4 regions of the Hoeflea sp. genome follow, and region 1 is predicted to be linked to each of the others. Evidence: riboswitches for the same ligand, from Rfam matches in the RefSeq annotation. Region 1 holds a riboswitch; each other region holds the start of a gene.
What was found. A riboswitch is a leader RNA that binds a small molecule or an ion and turns the genes downstream of it on or off. The one in region 1 is predicted to bind cobalamin.
Positions count from the first base shown of each region.

Region 2: linked by a shared signal. The riboswitch ahead of AC5E6N_RS07530 (ribonucleoside-diphosphate reductase subunit alpha) and the one ahead of AC5E6N_RS09100 (energy-coupling factor ABC transporter permease) in region 1 are both predicted to bind cobalamin.
Region 3: linked by a shared signal. The riboswitch ahead of cobU (bifunctional adenosylcobinamide kinase/adenosylcobinamide-phosphate guanylyltransferase) and the one ahead of AC5E6N_RS09100 (energy-coupling factor ABC transporter permease) in region 1 are both predicted to bind cobalamin.
Region 4: linked by a shared signal. The riboswitch ahead of AC5E6N_RS11035 (DUF1636 family protein) and the one ahead of AC5E6N_RS09100 (energy-coupling factor ABC transporter permease) in region 1 are both predicted to bind cobalamin.

Region 1 is NZ_CFHWAF010000035.1:26,779-29,964, forward strand. It holds gene AC5E6N_RS09085 (hypothetical protein) at 1-151, shown strand, start outside; gene AC5E6N_RS09090 (hypothetical protein) at 148-282, shown strand; gene AC5E6N_RS09095 (flavodoxin family protein) at 448-1,173, shown strand; cobalamin riboswitch at 1,384-1,594, shown strand; gene AC5E6N_RS09100 (energy-coupling factor ABC transporter permease) at 1,647-2,330, shown strand; gene AC5E6N_RS09105 (adenylate/guanylate cyclase domain-containing protein) at 2,633-3,186, shown strand, end outside.
Region 2 is NZ_CFHWAF010000027.1:32,132-35,317, reverse strand. It holds gene AC5E6N_RS07535 (FAD-binding oxidoreductase) at 1-981, shown strand, start outside; cobalamin riboswitch at 1,247-1,452, shown strand; gene AC5E6N_RS07530 (ribonucleoside-diphosphate reductase subunit alpha) at 1,558-3,186, shown strand, end outside.
Region 3 is NZ_CFHWAF010000017.1:27,721-30,906, forward strand. It holds gene AC5E6N_RS05365 (GGDEF domain-containing protein) at 1-745, shown strand, start outside; cobalamin riboswitch at 823-1,165, shown strand; gene cobU (bifunctional adenosylcobinamide kinase/adenosylcobinamide-phosphate guanylyltransferase) at 1,380-1,904, shown strand; gene cobW (cobalamin biosynthesis protein CobW) at 1,908-2,981, shown strand; gene cobN (cobaltochelatase subunit CobN) at 2,990-3,186, shown strand, end outside.
Region 4 is NZ_CFHWAF010000047.1:6,362-9,547, forward strand. It holds gene AC5E6N_RS11025 (ABC transporter permease) at 1-3, opposite strand, end outside; gene AC5E6N_RS11030 (ABC transporter substrate-binding protein) at 19-1,557, opposite strand; gene AC5E6N_RS11035 (DUF1636 family protein) at 1,557-2,009, opposite strand; cobalamin riboswitch at 2,138-2,365, opposite strand; gene AC5E6N_RS11040 (outer membrane protein) at 2,483-3,109, opposite strand.

The DNA of each region.
Region 1 (3,186 bases):
CGTCCCGCTCGTTCCCGACGAAATCATGCCGCAGGTCATGGCCGAGCATATCGAGCCCGCGCTCTCGGCCGGCGACACGCTGGTCTTCGCCAGCGGCTACAACATCTATTTCAAGAGGAGGCGGCGGACAGGGAGCGCCTGCGCGAGGTGATCGCCAGGATCAAGGACGGGCGCTTCGCCGCAAAATGGGAAGAGGTGCAGGAAAACGGCTCGGCGGAACTGGAGCAAGGCTACAAGAGGATGCGCGAGGATCCGATGATGGTTGAAGAGCGCGCGCTATAGGCGGCTCGGGCGGTTGTAGCCGGCGGTTCCCTGGCGCGGCGCACGTCTGCGCTTCAGGATTGTTGCACACCCGGCAAAATCAACTGTAACCTTTGAGGCCGAACGGGCATCTATTGCGACATGTCCGATATGTCTTTCCCAATCTGATCCTTGAAAGGAACCGCCGTGAACACCTCCAGCACAAAGCCGCCGCACGACTACAGCGATCTCAAAGCCGTCTATCTCAACACCACACTGAAGAAATCCGCCGAGGCCTCCCACACGGAGGACCTGATGAGGCGGTCGATGGCCATCATGTCGGAAAACGGGATCGCGACGGAGCTCGTGCGCGCCACCGACTACCAGATCGCCTTCGGCGTCTATCCCGACATGACCGAACACGGGTGGGACCGGGACGACTGGCCGCAGATCCAGGACAAGGTGATGGATGCCGACATCCTCGTCGTCGGCACGCCGATCTGGCTGGGCGAGGAATCGTCGGTCTGCCGGCTGGTGATCGAACGGCTCTACGGCTTTTCCGGCAATCTCAACCAGCACGGCCAGTATGCCTATTACGGCCGGGTCGGCGGCTGCCTCGTAACCGGCAATGAGGACGGGGTGAAGCACTGCGCCATGACGGTGCTCTATGCGCTGCAGCATCTCGGCTACACGATCCCGCCGCAGGCCGACGCCGGCTGGATCGGCGAAGCGGGACCCGGCCCGTCCTACGGCGATGACGGCATCGGCTACGACAATGAATTCACCCAGCGCAATACGACCTTCATGACCTGGAACCTGATGCACCTGGCGCGCATGCTCAAGGATGCCGGCGGCGTTCCGGCCCATGGAAACCAGCGCTCGCAATGGGAGGCCGGCTGCCGCTTCGACTTCCCCAACCCCGACTACCGCTGACGATAAAAGGGCCCGCGGGAGCAGGCTGCTGCGCGCTACTGCCCGTAACCGTCGAAGTTGCCGGACCAGCTCAGCGGCCACAAGCCCAGTTGCTGGGTGAACCAGGCCAAGCGGTTTTATCATCTGTTTCGACTGACGGGCAGGCTTCGGGCGCGCCGTAAATATCCCCGGCAGAGGTCGCAAACGGCATTGTCCGGCAGCGATTGTGGTTGTAACATTTCGTGTTCGGGTTCCGGGCGGGCAAAGCCCGCCGGATTAAAAGGGAACACGGTAGGGACGACCAAATGCGGGCCTGATCCGTGACTGCCCTCGCAACTGTGAGCGCGAGCCGCTTCCACGATGCCACTGGGGAAACCCGGGAAGGCGGGAGTTCAGGCGATGAAGCGCGAGTCAGGAGACCTGCCCGAGAAACCCTGAACAGGTGCGGCCCTGCCGCGCCGCCAATGCGCGACGGGTGCAGGAAAGGAAACATCATGCATATCGAACCGGGCGTCGTCGACGGCGCCAAACTTGCCCTGAGCTACGCAACCGCCGCCGGGGCCGGCGCGCTGGCCCTGAAAATGACCTATGACGACGTGAAGACCAATGGCGGCGCTGCGGCGCTTGCCATGCGCAGCGTCGCAACCACCGTTCTGGTCTTCAGCTTCTTCGAGATCTTCCCGCATTTTCCGGTCGGGGTGTCGGAGGTTCACTTCATCCTCGGAGCAACGCTCTACCTGATCTTCGGCGCCGGACCGGCGGCGATCGGCCTTGCTCTCGGCCTCCTGGCGCAGGGTGTTTTCTTCGCGCCGTTCGACCTGCCGCAATACGGCATGAACATAACGACGCTGGTGCTGCCGCTTTTCGCCGTCAGCCTGCTGGCCAGGAAGATCATTCCCGAGCGCACGGCCTACAAGGACGTCTCCTACAAACAGGCACTGGCGCTTTCGACCGCCTATCAGGGCGGGATCGTCGCCTGGGTCGCCTTCTGGGCCTTCTACGGCAGCGGCTTCGGCGCGGAAAACCTCGCGCAGGTCGGCACGTTCGGCATTGCCTATATGAGCGTGATCATCCTTGAACCGGTGCTCGACCTCGGCATCCTGGCGATTGCCAGGAATGTCGACGGGCTGAAGGACAGCCGACTCTTCAACCGGCGCCTTTACGGCGCCCCGGCCTGAACTGATGAAATGCCGGTACCCGGGAGCCTTTCCCGGATACCTCCAGGCCAGCGCCTTGCCAATAATCGCGCATAGGGGCTTAATGCATACCGGCGACTCAACCGGCGGTGTGTTGCCTGCGCGACCGACCGCCCCATTGACCGGAGGAATGAGCTGCGCGGCCAAATTCGCATCCTGATTGCGGCACTCTCCTATGACGAGGACGCGGAAGCCCTTGTGGGCTATCTGACGGCCTCGGAAGATATGAGCCGGATTGCCGTGCTTTATCAGGACGGCACCTTCAGCGCCCTGGATGCCGGGCTATGAACGACGCGGCCGGCAAGAGGAACGCGTCGCCGCAACCGGAGGCGCCGGGGCGGGCGGATGAGACCGTGGAGACGACGCGCACTCTCTTTGGAATAAAGCTGCAACTGTCCCTGGCATTCATTGCCATGACGGCCATGACTGCACTGGTAAGCGCCGTCGCGTGGCTGATCTTCGAGCAGATCGAGCAGTCCGTCGTCGAAATTACACGGCACAGCATTCCGGAAATCACTCTGGCGACACAGATTGCGGATGTGAGCGCGGACATGACGGCCTATGCGCCGACGATCACGGCAAGCCGGACCCAAAGCGAACGCATGCAGCGGCGCGAGAGGCTTGACGATGACGGCACTCAACTGCGCGATCTGGTGGGCCGGTGGAGACAGTTCCACGTGGCGTTTTCCGCCACCGGACGCTTGTCCGAAGCCACGGACAGCATTGGCCGGCAGATCGAGATCGCCGACCGCGCCGTGGAGGATCAGCTCAACCGGGCGGCATCCATCGGCCAGCGCAGCGCCGTTCTCGACAAGACGCATGCCGCCCTGCTCGACGC
Region 2 (3,186 bases), on a different contig from region 1:
ACCTTCACTTTCCGCTCGGACAATCAGACCTGGTTTCGCTATCGCCCCGGGCAGTTCATCACGTTGGAGCTTCTCGTTGGCAATGAGCCGGTTTTCCGCACCTATACGCTATCGTCCAGCCCGTCACGGCCGTTGTCGATCGCGGTAACCGTCAAGGCACAGCCGGACAGCATCGGCACACGATGGATGTTCGACAAGCTCAGGCCGGGCGACTATGTCCGCGCCTATGGCCCTGTCGGCGACTTCTCCCATCACAACCATCCGGCGGCCAGCTATCTGTTTCTGTCGGCCGGATCGGGCGTTACACCCATGATGTCGATGCTGCGTTGGTTCAACGACTGCGCGCCATGGACCGATGTCGTGTTCATCAATTGCGCGCGGCGGCCGGAGGAGATCATCTTCCGCAGGGAACTCGAACTCCTCGGCAGCCGCATGCCGCGCCTGTCGCTTGGCTTCGTCGTCGAGGAACGTTCTGCCAACGAGGGCTGGGCCGGCCATGTCGGCCGCATCGACGCGGTCCGTCTGCCGCTGCTCGCCCCGGACTTCCTCGATCGTGAGGTGTTCTGCTGCGGTCCGGAACCCTTCATGGCCGTCGTCCGCGACATGCTGGAAAACAGCGCCTTCGACATGGCGCACTATCACCAGGAGAGTTTTGCAACCGCGCCGCCCGAGGCGAACCCGGCCATCGGCGACCAGCAGGATGGCGATGACCTTGGCGATCATCGGGCGATCCGGTTCGCGCTGTCGGCGGTCGATGGCGTCTGCGCCCCCGATCAAACGGTCCTGCAGGCCGCACGCGCGCACGGGCTGCGCATTCCCGCCGCCTGCGAATCCGGCCTTTGCGGAACCTGCAAGGTGCTCAAGACCAAGGGTTCGGTCGAGATGAGCCACAATGGCGGCATTCTCGATGAGGAGATCGAGGAAGGCTACATCCTGGCCTGCTGCTCGAGACCTTTGACAGCGCTGGAAATTGAGGCATGAACCCTTGCGTACCCGTTCGTTTTGGAGCGGAAAGCTCGAGATTCGGACAATGCAGTCTCGCGTCGTTTGTTGATGTATGAGGCCAGGTTCTGCAAATGAACGCCCTTGGCGTGTGTATGAGCCTGGCGTTTTGCCGGTTCAAGACCCGCTCTTGCCTTTTGGAGGCTTAAGGCGCGGCGCTCCTTTTGGGTGGCCCGGTGTCACTTCCGATGCTCGCGCCTGTGCATTTTCATAACGATATGTTGACACCGACAATCAGTCCTATACCAGATATTGAAGTCATGGTTCTTCCGCATCGCCTGATTCGGAAGCTAAGAGGGAAACCGGTGCGCTTTTCGCAAAGCCGGTGCTGCCCCCGCAACTGTAAGCGGTGAGTCATCGCCAATCGTGTCACTGAGGTGGACGCCTCGGGAAGACGGTGGATGGCAACGACCCGCGAGCCAGGAGACCTGCCGTGATGCATTTGAACGTCCACGGGCGGGGTGTCCCGGCGGTACGCTTGCATTGACGGTCTTTCCTCCGTCATTACGCTCGCGTCCTCGCGCATGTCCCCGTCCACAACGCCACGGGGAAAAGATGCCGGCAACGACAGCACTCAAATCGGACGGAACCACGACGGTTCCCGCTTCCATCGAAATTCAGACGAACGCGCCGGCGGAACCCGGATACCGCATCATACGACGTAACGGGGCAGTCACGCCCTTCGATCCGGCCAAGATCACGGTTGCGCTGACCAAGGCCTTCCTCGCCGTGGAAGGTTCCACCGCCGCTGCTTCGCGCCGCGTCCATGAAGTGGTGGAAGAATTGGCCGAACAGGTCATCACGGCGCTGATGCGGCGGGTCGGCGAAGGACGCACCTTCCATATCGAGGATGTGCAGGACCAGGTCGAACTGGCACTGATGCGCGGTGGCCATCACAAGACAGCCCGCGCCTATGTACTCTACCGCGAGGAACGCGCGCGCGAACGTGCAGCCGATACAACACAGGAGACCGGGAAAGAACCTGCGAAAGGCCTCCAGGTGACGGCCGACGACGGCAACCTGGCGCCACTCGACGAGGCGCGGTTCACGGCGATCGTCGCGGAAGCCTGCGACGGGCTTGAGACCGTTTCGCCCGACGCCGTGCTGAGCGAAGCGCGGCGCAATCTCTATGACGGCATCACGCTCGACGAGTTGTCGTTGGCGCCGATCCTTGCCGCCCGCACGCTGGTCGAGCAGGAGCCCGATTACAGTCTTGTCTCCGCCCGCCTGCTGCTCGACCGGCTGCGCCGCGAGGCGTTGAGTTTCGTTTCCGGCCGACCGGAACAGGCGACCCAGACCGAGATGGAAGGGCGCTATGCCGGCTATTTCAGCCAGTTCATCGAGGCAGGCATAAAGGCCGAGTTGATCGACCCCGAACTGGGCCGCTTCGATCTGGCAAGGCTCGGCGCGGCGCTGAAGCCCGAGCGTGACCTGACTTTCCAGTATCTCGGGCTGCAGACGCTCTACGACCGCTATTTCCTGCACACGAAAGGAAAACGCTTCGAACTGCCGCAAGCCTTCTTCATGCGTGTCGCCATGGGGCTCGCCACGCGCGAGATCGACCGCGAGGCACGCGCCATCGAATTCTATAACCTGTTGTCGTCCTTCGATTTCATGTGCTCGACGCCGACGCTGTTCAACTCCGGCACGCTGCGCCCGCAATTGTCGTCGTGCTTCCTGACCACCATCGGCGACGATCTCGATGCGATCTTCAAGGGCGTGAAGGACAATGCGCTGCTGGCCAAGTATTCCGGCGGGCTCGGCAATGACTGGACGCCGGTGCGCGGCCTCGGTGCTCACATCAAGGGCACCAACGGTCAGAGCCAGGGCGTGGTGCCGTTCCTCAAGGTCGCCAACGATACGGCCATTGCCGTCAACCAGGGAGGCAAGCGCAAGGGCGCGGTCTGCGCCTATCTGGAAACATGGCACATCGACATCGAGGAGTTCCTCGATCTCAGAAAAAACACCGGCGACGACCGCCGCCGCACACATGACATGAACACCGCCAACTGGGTGCCGGACCTGTTTATGGAGCGCGTCGAGGACGACGGGGAGTGGACGCTGTTCTCGCCTGACGAGGCGCCGGACCTGCACGATCTTTATGGCGCCGATTTCCGCAAGGCCTACGAGGCCTGCGAGGCGAAGGCAGCGGCCGGCGACATCAAAGTGTCGAAAAAGGTGCCT
Region 3 (3,186 bases), on a different contig from region 1:
GATTGCCGCCCGCTCACTGTTGCTTCTGGTGGGGATCGTTCTTCTGGCGCAAGGCGTCAATGCCTATTTCATGCCGCCCCTGAGCGGGCCGGAACTGGTGGCCGAGATCATCCTTTGCCTGAAAATAACGCTGGTCGTCGCTGTTCCCTTTGTCCTCTACGTCGTGACCCTGCAGGCACGGGCCGATATGCTGGCGGATCATTTTCGTGTGCTTTCGAGAACCGATGCGCTGACCGGCCTCTTGAACCGCCGCGCCTTTGCCGAAACACAAAAGAGCCGGAAGGATCGCGAGGCAGCCAGGAAACGTTCCTGCGGCAAAGACAGCCGCGCGCTGCTGGTGATCGATCTCGATCATTTCAAACAGGTCAATGACCGTTTCGGACATGATGCCGGCGATGCGATCCTCGTTCAGGTCGCGGACCTATTCCGCATCAACCTGCGTGCCGACGATGTCGTGGCGCGGCTGGGCGGCGAGGAATTCGCCGTCGCACTCAACCGCAAAACCGTTCAGGAAACATGGAATGTGGCGCAGCGCCTGCGCCATGCGGTCGAGCGGAACGTGTTCATCTACGACCAAAACGAGATTCGCCTGACGATCAGCATCGGCGTCGTTCGCTACGAAGGCGGCAAATGTCTCGAGACGGCGCTGCGCGAGGCCGATCTGCTGACCTACAAGTCCAAGAAAGACGGACGCAACCGCGTCAGCTATGTCGACCGCCAGTCGGGGTTGGCGGCCGCCGCGTAACCATCCCTCCCGCTTTGCACGCCACCTTGGCCTGGTCCCTTTCCGATCCCGATTGACAGCCCGGGCCGACTGCGCCTATCACTCGTTCTGCGAATGGTCCGCAATGGCGAAGCCAGGAGGATCAAAGGGAATGCGACGGGCGGACCCAAACCGGGCGCTTAAATCGCAGCCGACCCCGCGACTGTAGAGCGGATTGGCAGTCCCTGCCGTGAGAACAGGGTGTTTCGAATGGACGGAACCTCCGGTTTTCCCGGTAAGCCACTGGAGTGGCGGCGCAATGAACCGGGTTGGACGCCTCTAGAAATCTGCGAATCGTCCGCCTTTGCGCCGCAGTGACTCTGGGAAGGCGAGGGCATGCCGGACCGGCCTTTGGCCGGTCGATCCGCGAGCCAGGAGACCTGCCATTCGCAAAGGGCATGTTTGCCCGCCTCAAAGGGAGTGATTCCCCGGCCGGACACGGAGGTTGCGATGGCTGACGACTGTATTTTAATTGCCGTTTTTCCAAGCGGCATGACTGACATCGCAGACGAACAGAGTTTCCCTCTTTTCTAGCGGGACGCCTGGACATGACAAAGCGATGTTCGCTCGCCGCAGCAGCGACGAGGATGAGATTTCACCTTTTGTGTGTGCGCCCATGACGAGGCTCGGCCCCGGCGTGACCCTTATTCTTGGCGGCGCCCGTTCCGGCAAGTCCATTTTTGCCGAAGAACTGGTGGTTTCGAGCGGGCTCGAGGCCCTCTACCTGGCGACGGGCCAATCCCTGGATGACGAGATGAAAGAACGCATCAAACGTCACCGCGAAAGGCGGGGCGCCGCGTGGCAAACCGTCGAGGAGTCGCTGGCGCTGACTGATGTCTTGCGGTCCGAGGCGCGCGAGGGCCGGGCGGTTCTTGTCGATTGTCTGACATTATGGGTCACCAACCTGATGCTGGCGGAGCGCGATGTCGCCGCGGAAACGGACGCGCTTGCCGGCCTTTTGCCGACGCTCGGTGGCTGCGTCGTGCTGGTTTCGAATGAGGTCGGGCTCGGCATTGTTCCGGAGAACGCCATGGCGCGTGCGTTTCGGGACCATGCCGGGCTTTTGCATCAGCGTGTCGCATCGTGCGCGCGCAGTGTTTTTCTTGTCGCGGCCGGGCTGCCGCTGAAAATGAAGGGTTGAACCATGCAGGGGCAGAAAATTCCCGCGACCGTGATCACCGGGTTTCTCGGAGCCGGCAAGACCACGATGATCCGCCATCTTTTGAGCCAGGCGGACGGGCGGCGCATTGCGCTGATCGTCAACGAGTTCGGCGATCTCGGCGTGGACGGCGACGTGCTGAAGGGCTGCGGCGCGGAAAACTGCACCGAAGACGATATTGTCGAACTGACCAATGGCTGCATCTGCTGCACCGTCGCCGACGACTTCATCCCGACCATGGAAAAGCTGCTCGACCGCGATGAGAAGCCTGACCACATCGTCATCGAGACCTCCGGCCTGGCTTTGCCGCAGCCCCTGGTGGCCGCTTTCAACTGGCCGGGCATCAAGCCGCGCGTGACGGTCGACGGGGTGATCACCGTCGTCGACAGCGCCGCGGTGGCGGATGGCCGGTTTGCCGATGACCACGACCGCCTCGATGCGCAGCGCAAGGCCGACGATGCTCTCGATCATGAAAGTCCGCTGGAGGAACTGTTCGAAGATCAGCTCGCCGCGGCGGACCTAGTCGTCCTGAACAAGGCGGACCTTGTGGACGATGCGCGCCTCGAGGCGGTCCGCAGCGACGTTGCGGCCCGGTCGAAACGCAGTCCGGCCATGGTGACGGCGAATGGCGGTGAGGTTCCTCCCGCCGTTCTCCTCGGTCTTGGCATGGAGAGCGAAGACGACATCGCGAACCGCAAGTCGCATCATGAACGTGCGCATGAAGCCGCGCACGAGGCCGGCGAGGACCATCACCACGACCATGACGAGTTCGACAGTTTTGTCGTCGATACCGGCGCGATTGCCGATCCGGAGCAGTTTATCGGGCAACTGAAATCCATCATCCGCGACCACGATATCCTCAGGCTCAAGGGCTTTGCCGATGTGCCGGGCAAGCCCATGCGGCTGGTGATCCAGGCGGTCGGCGCGCGGGTCGACAGCTATTTCGACCGGCCCTGGTCGGCGGGTGAGACGCGGGCAACGCGGCTGGTTGTCATCGGTCTGCATGACATCGACAAATCCGTCATCGAAGCGGCGATGCGCCAAGCTGCCAGCGGCTGAGGGGCGACATGCATCTGCTGCTGGCGCAAAAGGGAACGATCTCGGATGGCGATGAGGCTGTCGATCTCGGCCAGTCGCCGGGCGATATCGTTTTCCTGAGCGCGGCCGATACGGAACTCGCAGGTCTCGCCGCGGCGCAGACGAGCACCGGGCCGTCCGCTCCGACGCTTCGCCTTGCCAGCCTCATGTCGCTGCGCCATCCCAT
Region 4 (3,186 bases), on a different contig from region 1:
CATCGGTAAGCTCCGCCCCTACTGATGCGACACCGAAAGATCCGGGCGTATCACATAGTAATCCGAACCCCAGGGCTGGTAGTCCGCCAGGCGCTCGGACAGGCCGACATGCCATTCGGGCGTGACGAGGAACGAAACGGGAGCACCGTCCGCAATCAGTTTCTGCGCCTGTCTCGCAAGATCGATCCGCTCGTCAGGGCTCGTGGCCGCGCGCAGCGCAGCGACGACATCGTCATAGGCCGCGTTGGACCAGCCTGTATAGTTGCGAGCGGCGCCGGTTTCGAAGAACAGGGAAAGAAACAGACCCGGATCGCCCGCCGGCGCGGTATGCTGCGCCCACAGGAACAGGTCGAACGCGCCGCTGGCAGCGACGTCACTCGGCGATTCTGTGACCTGTGTCGTCACAGCTATGCCCAACTCCGCCAAGGCTGCCCGGACAACGGGCTGGAAGGTGACAAGATCGGGACGCTGCGGATACGCCCACAAAACGAGCTCCAGCTTTTTTCCGTCCTTCGCGCGGACACCGTCATCGCCGACCATCCAGCCTGCTTCGTCAAGCAGACGGGCCGACGCCTCCGGGTCGTAGGCAAGCGATCCCTCGGCGGCGAAGGGGTAGGCGGCGGCGAAGGCGCCGGTCGCCGGCTTGCCCGCCCGCGCGGCGGCAACAAGATTGTCCCGGTTGACGGCAAGATCGATCGCCCGGCGGACCCGGACGTCGCTCAGTGCCGGCGTGCGCGTGTTCATCCACATCATGTACTGGTAGGCGACCGGGAAAGACGTCACGGACCGGTCTTCTCTGCCCTCGAACATCGAAACCGTTTCGACCGGCAGGTTGAAGGCAAGGTCCAGTTCGCCTGAGGCAAATGCAAGCGCCAGCGACTGGCCATCGGCGATCCGCCGGATTGTGACATCCGGCCGCTGCTCGTAACCTTCGTAGTGCGTATTCGGCACCATTTCGATGGCCGCGCCGGCCTCGAAGTTTTCCACGGCAAAGGGACCGGTGAAGATCGGCGCCCCGTCGGTCTCCAGATAGACCGGAAAGGCCCACTCGGCGAGAATGGACGGAAGGATTGCCGTCGGCTGCTCGGACGTCACCTTGAGCGTATCGGCATCCAGCGCCTCGAAGGTCAAGCGGCCCGCGGTCGCACGTGCCGATGCATTCGCCTCGCCGGTGCGGTTGAGCGCCTCCGCGACCAGCTTGGCGGTCACCGGCGTTCCATCGGAGAAAAACCGGCCGGGAGACAGTTCGACGGTCCATGAACCATCATCGTTCCTTGCCGCGGACGCGGCAAGGTTGGGGACGACCTCGCCATCGCGCGAAACGGTGAAAAGCTGTTCGGCAATGCCGTGGGTTACAAGCGCCCAGCCTGTCGACCCGTCCGCCGGATCCAGGCCCGTTGCGAGGAATGTCTGACCGACGGTCACGCTTTCAGCAGCCGCAGGAGCGATCGCCCCTGTCAGCGCGAGCGCAACCGCAAGGCCGGCAGCCGGCAAAGCACGGCGATCCGGATCGAGGGTTTTCAAAATCGGTTTCAACGGACCTGTCATAAGCGTCATCAATGTATTTCCTTGTTGCTGTCGGATGCTGGGAAAATGGTGAAATCGGGGTCGATCGGGTCGCCATCGAGATGCAGCGGCGGAACGCGGCCGAGAATGCCGGCGCGCAGGGCTTCAGGACGCTCGGCGCGTTCCACGAGCCCATCGGGCGCGGTGGCGTATTGTCCGGCAAGTTCGAGGATCGCCTCGGCATTGCCGTGCGGGTCGAGGTCGCCGAAAACGAGCGTGTATCTGGAAGGCCCGGACAGCGCGATCACACAGGCACGCTTGCACTGGCTCATGCAACGCACACCGCGAAGCGACATGCCGAGCCGCGCGGCGGCGCTGCCGGAAAATCGTGAATGGATTGCCTTGGCCAGGAGATAGCCGGGCCGCTGATTATCCGGGCCGGCGAACCCCGCTTGCCGGCAGCGGGTGCATACCGACAAAATCGCGCATTTCTTGTTTTGCAAAGACCATCATCCCCCGAGGACGCGGCGGGTGGCAACGGGAGAGATGAAGGCCGGCCCTGAAACGACCGGCAAATGTCAGCGAGATATTCGATGTCATCACTGCGACCTCCCCGGGGGCACCCCGCCCGAGTTTAAGTTGAGCGATGGCAGGTCTCCTGACTTACGGGTCTTTGCCAGTCAGCACCTTCCCGGGACGCAGGCCAAAGGCCATACCCAGTGGTTTTCGCTGACAAGCTCTCCGCTTACAGTTGCGGGGGCAGTCACGGATTTGGCACCTGATGGTTACACCGCACCGTGTTCCCTTTTCATCCGGCTAGCCGTAAGGCGTCGCCGGAACCATCTGGCCGGCAGTCTTATCGTGTTCAGGCTGGCTGTCAATATCGCTTGAGGCGCAGAATGAGGCTGATCCATCATTCACCCGGCCTTGCCGCTGCCGCAATGGCAGCGGCGGGTCCCCACCCGGGTATCGTCGATCAGAAATGATAGGCAATACCGGCACGGACATTGTGGATATCGGTCGTGATGCCGGCCGGCGCTCCCACATCCTGGAACGTGTCGTTGAAATTCATGTAGAGATATTCGGCGCGCGCGCTGATCTTTTCCGTCACCATATATTCAAGCCCGCCGCCGATCGTCCAACCGGTCTCAAGGCCCGGATTGCCGGGGCCCGCGAATGACGCCTCGAAATCCATCAGCGCCAGGCCGCCCGTGGCATAGACGTGGAAACGGTTCATGGCATAGCCGAGCCGACCGCGAATACTTCCGAAGCTCGACAATTCCCAGTTAAACCCGCTGAAACTGCCAAAGGCCGCATTGTAATCGCCCTCGACACCGACAACGATATTGTTGCTGAACAGGTGGTTGTAACCCGCATAGCCGCCGAGCGAGGCGCCCGAGCCATTGCCCCCGACGGTATCGACGGTCTCGTGGTGGTATCCCAGGAGAACACCCGCATAAAACCCGTCCCAATAGGTCGGAGCAGGCAAGGCCGCGGGCGCCGCCACCGGCGCCGGCTCCACCACGGCATCGGCCGCGCCGGCCATTCCGGCCGCCAGGGCCGCAGGCACTGCCATCGATAAAACACGCAAAATTCTGGTCATCGCAATGTATCCTCGTTGGTTGCGTTGACCCCATATGGATGTATTACCAGCCCGCCTTCAAATCACATTCAGAATAA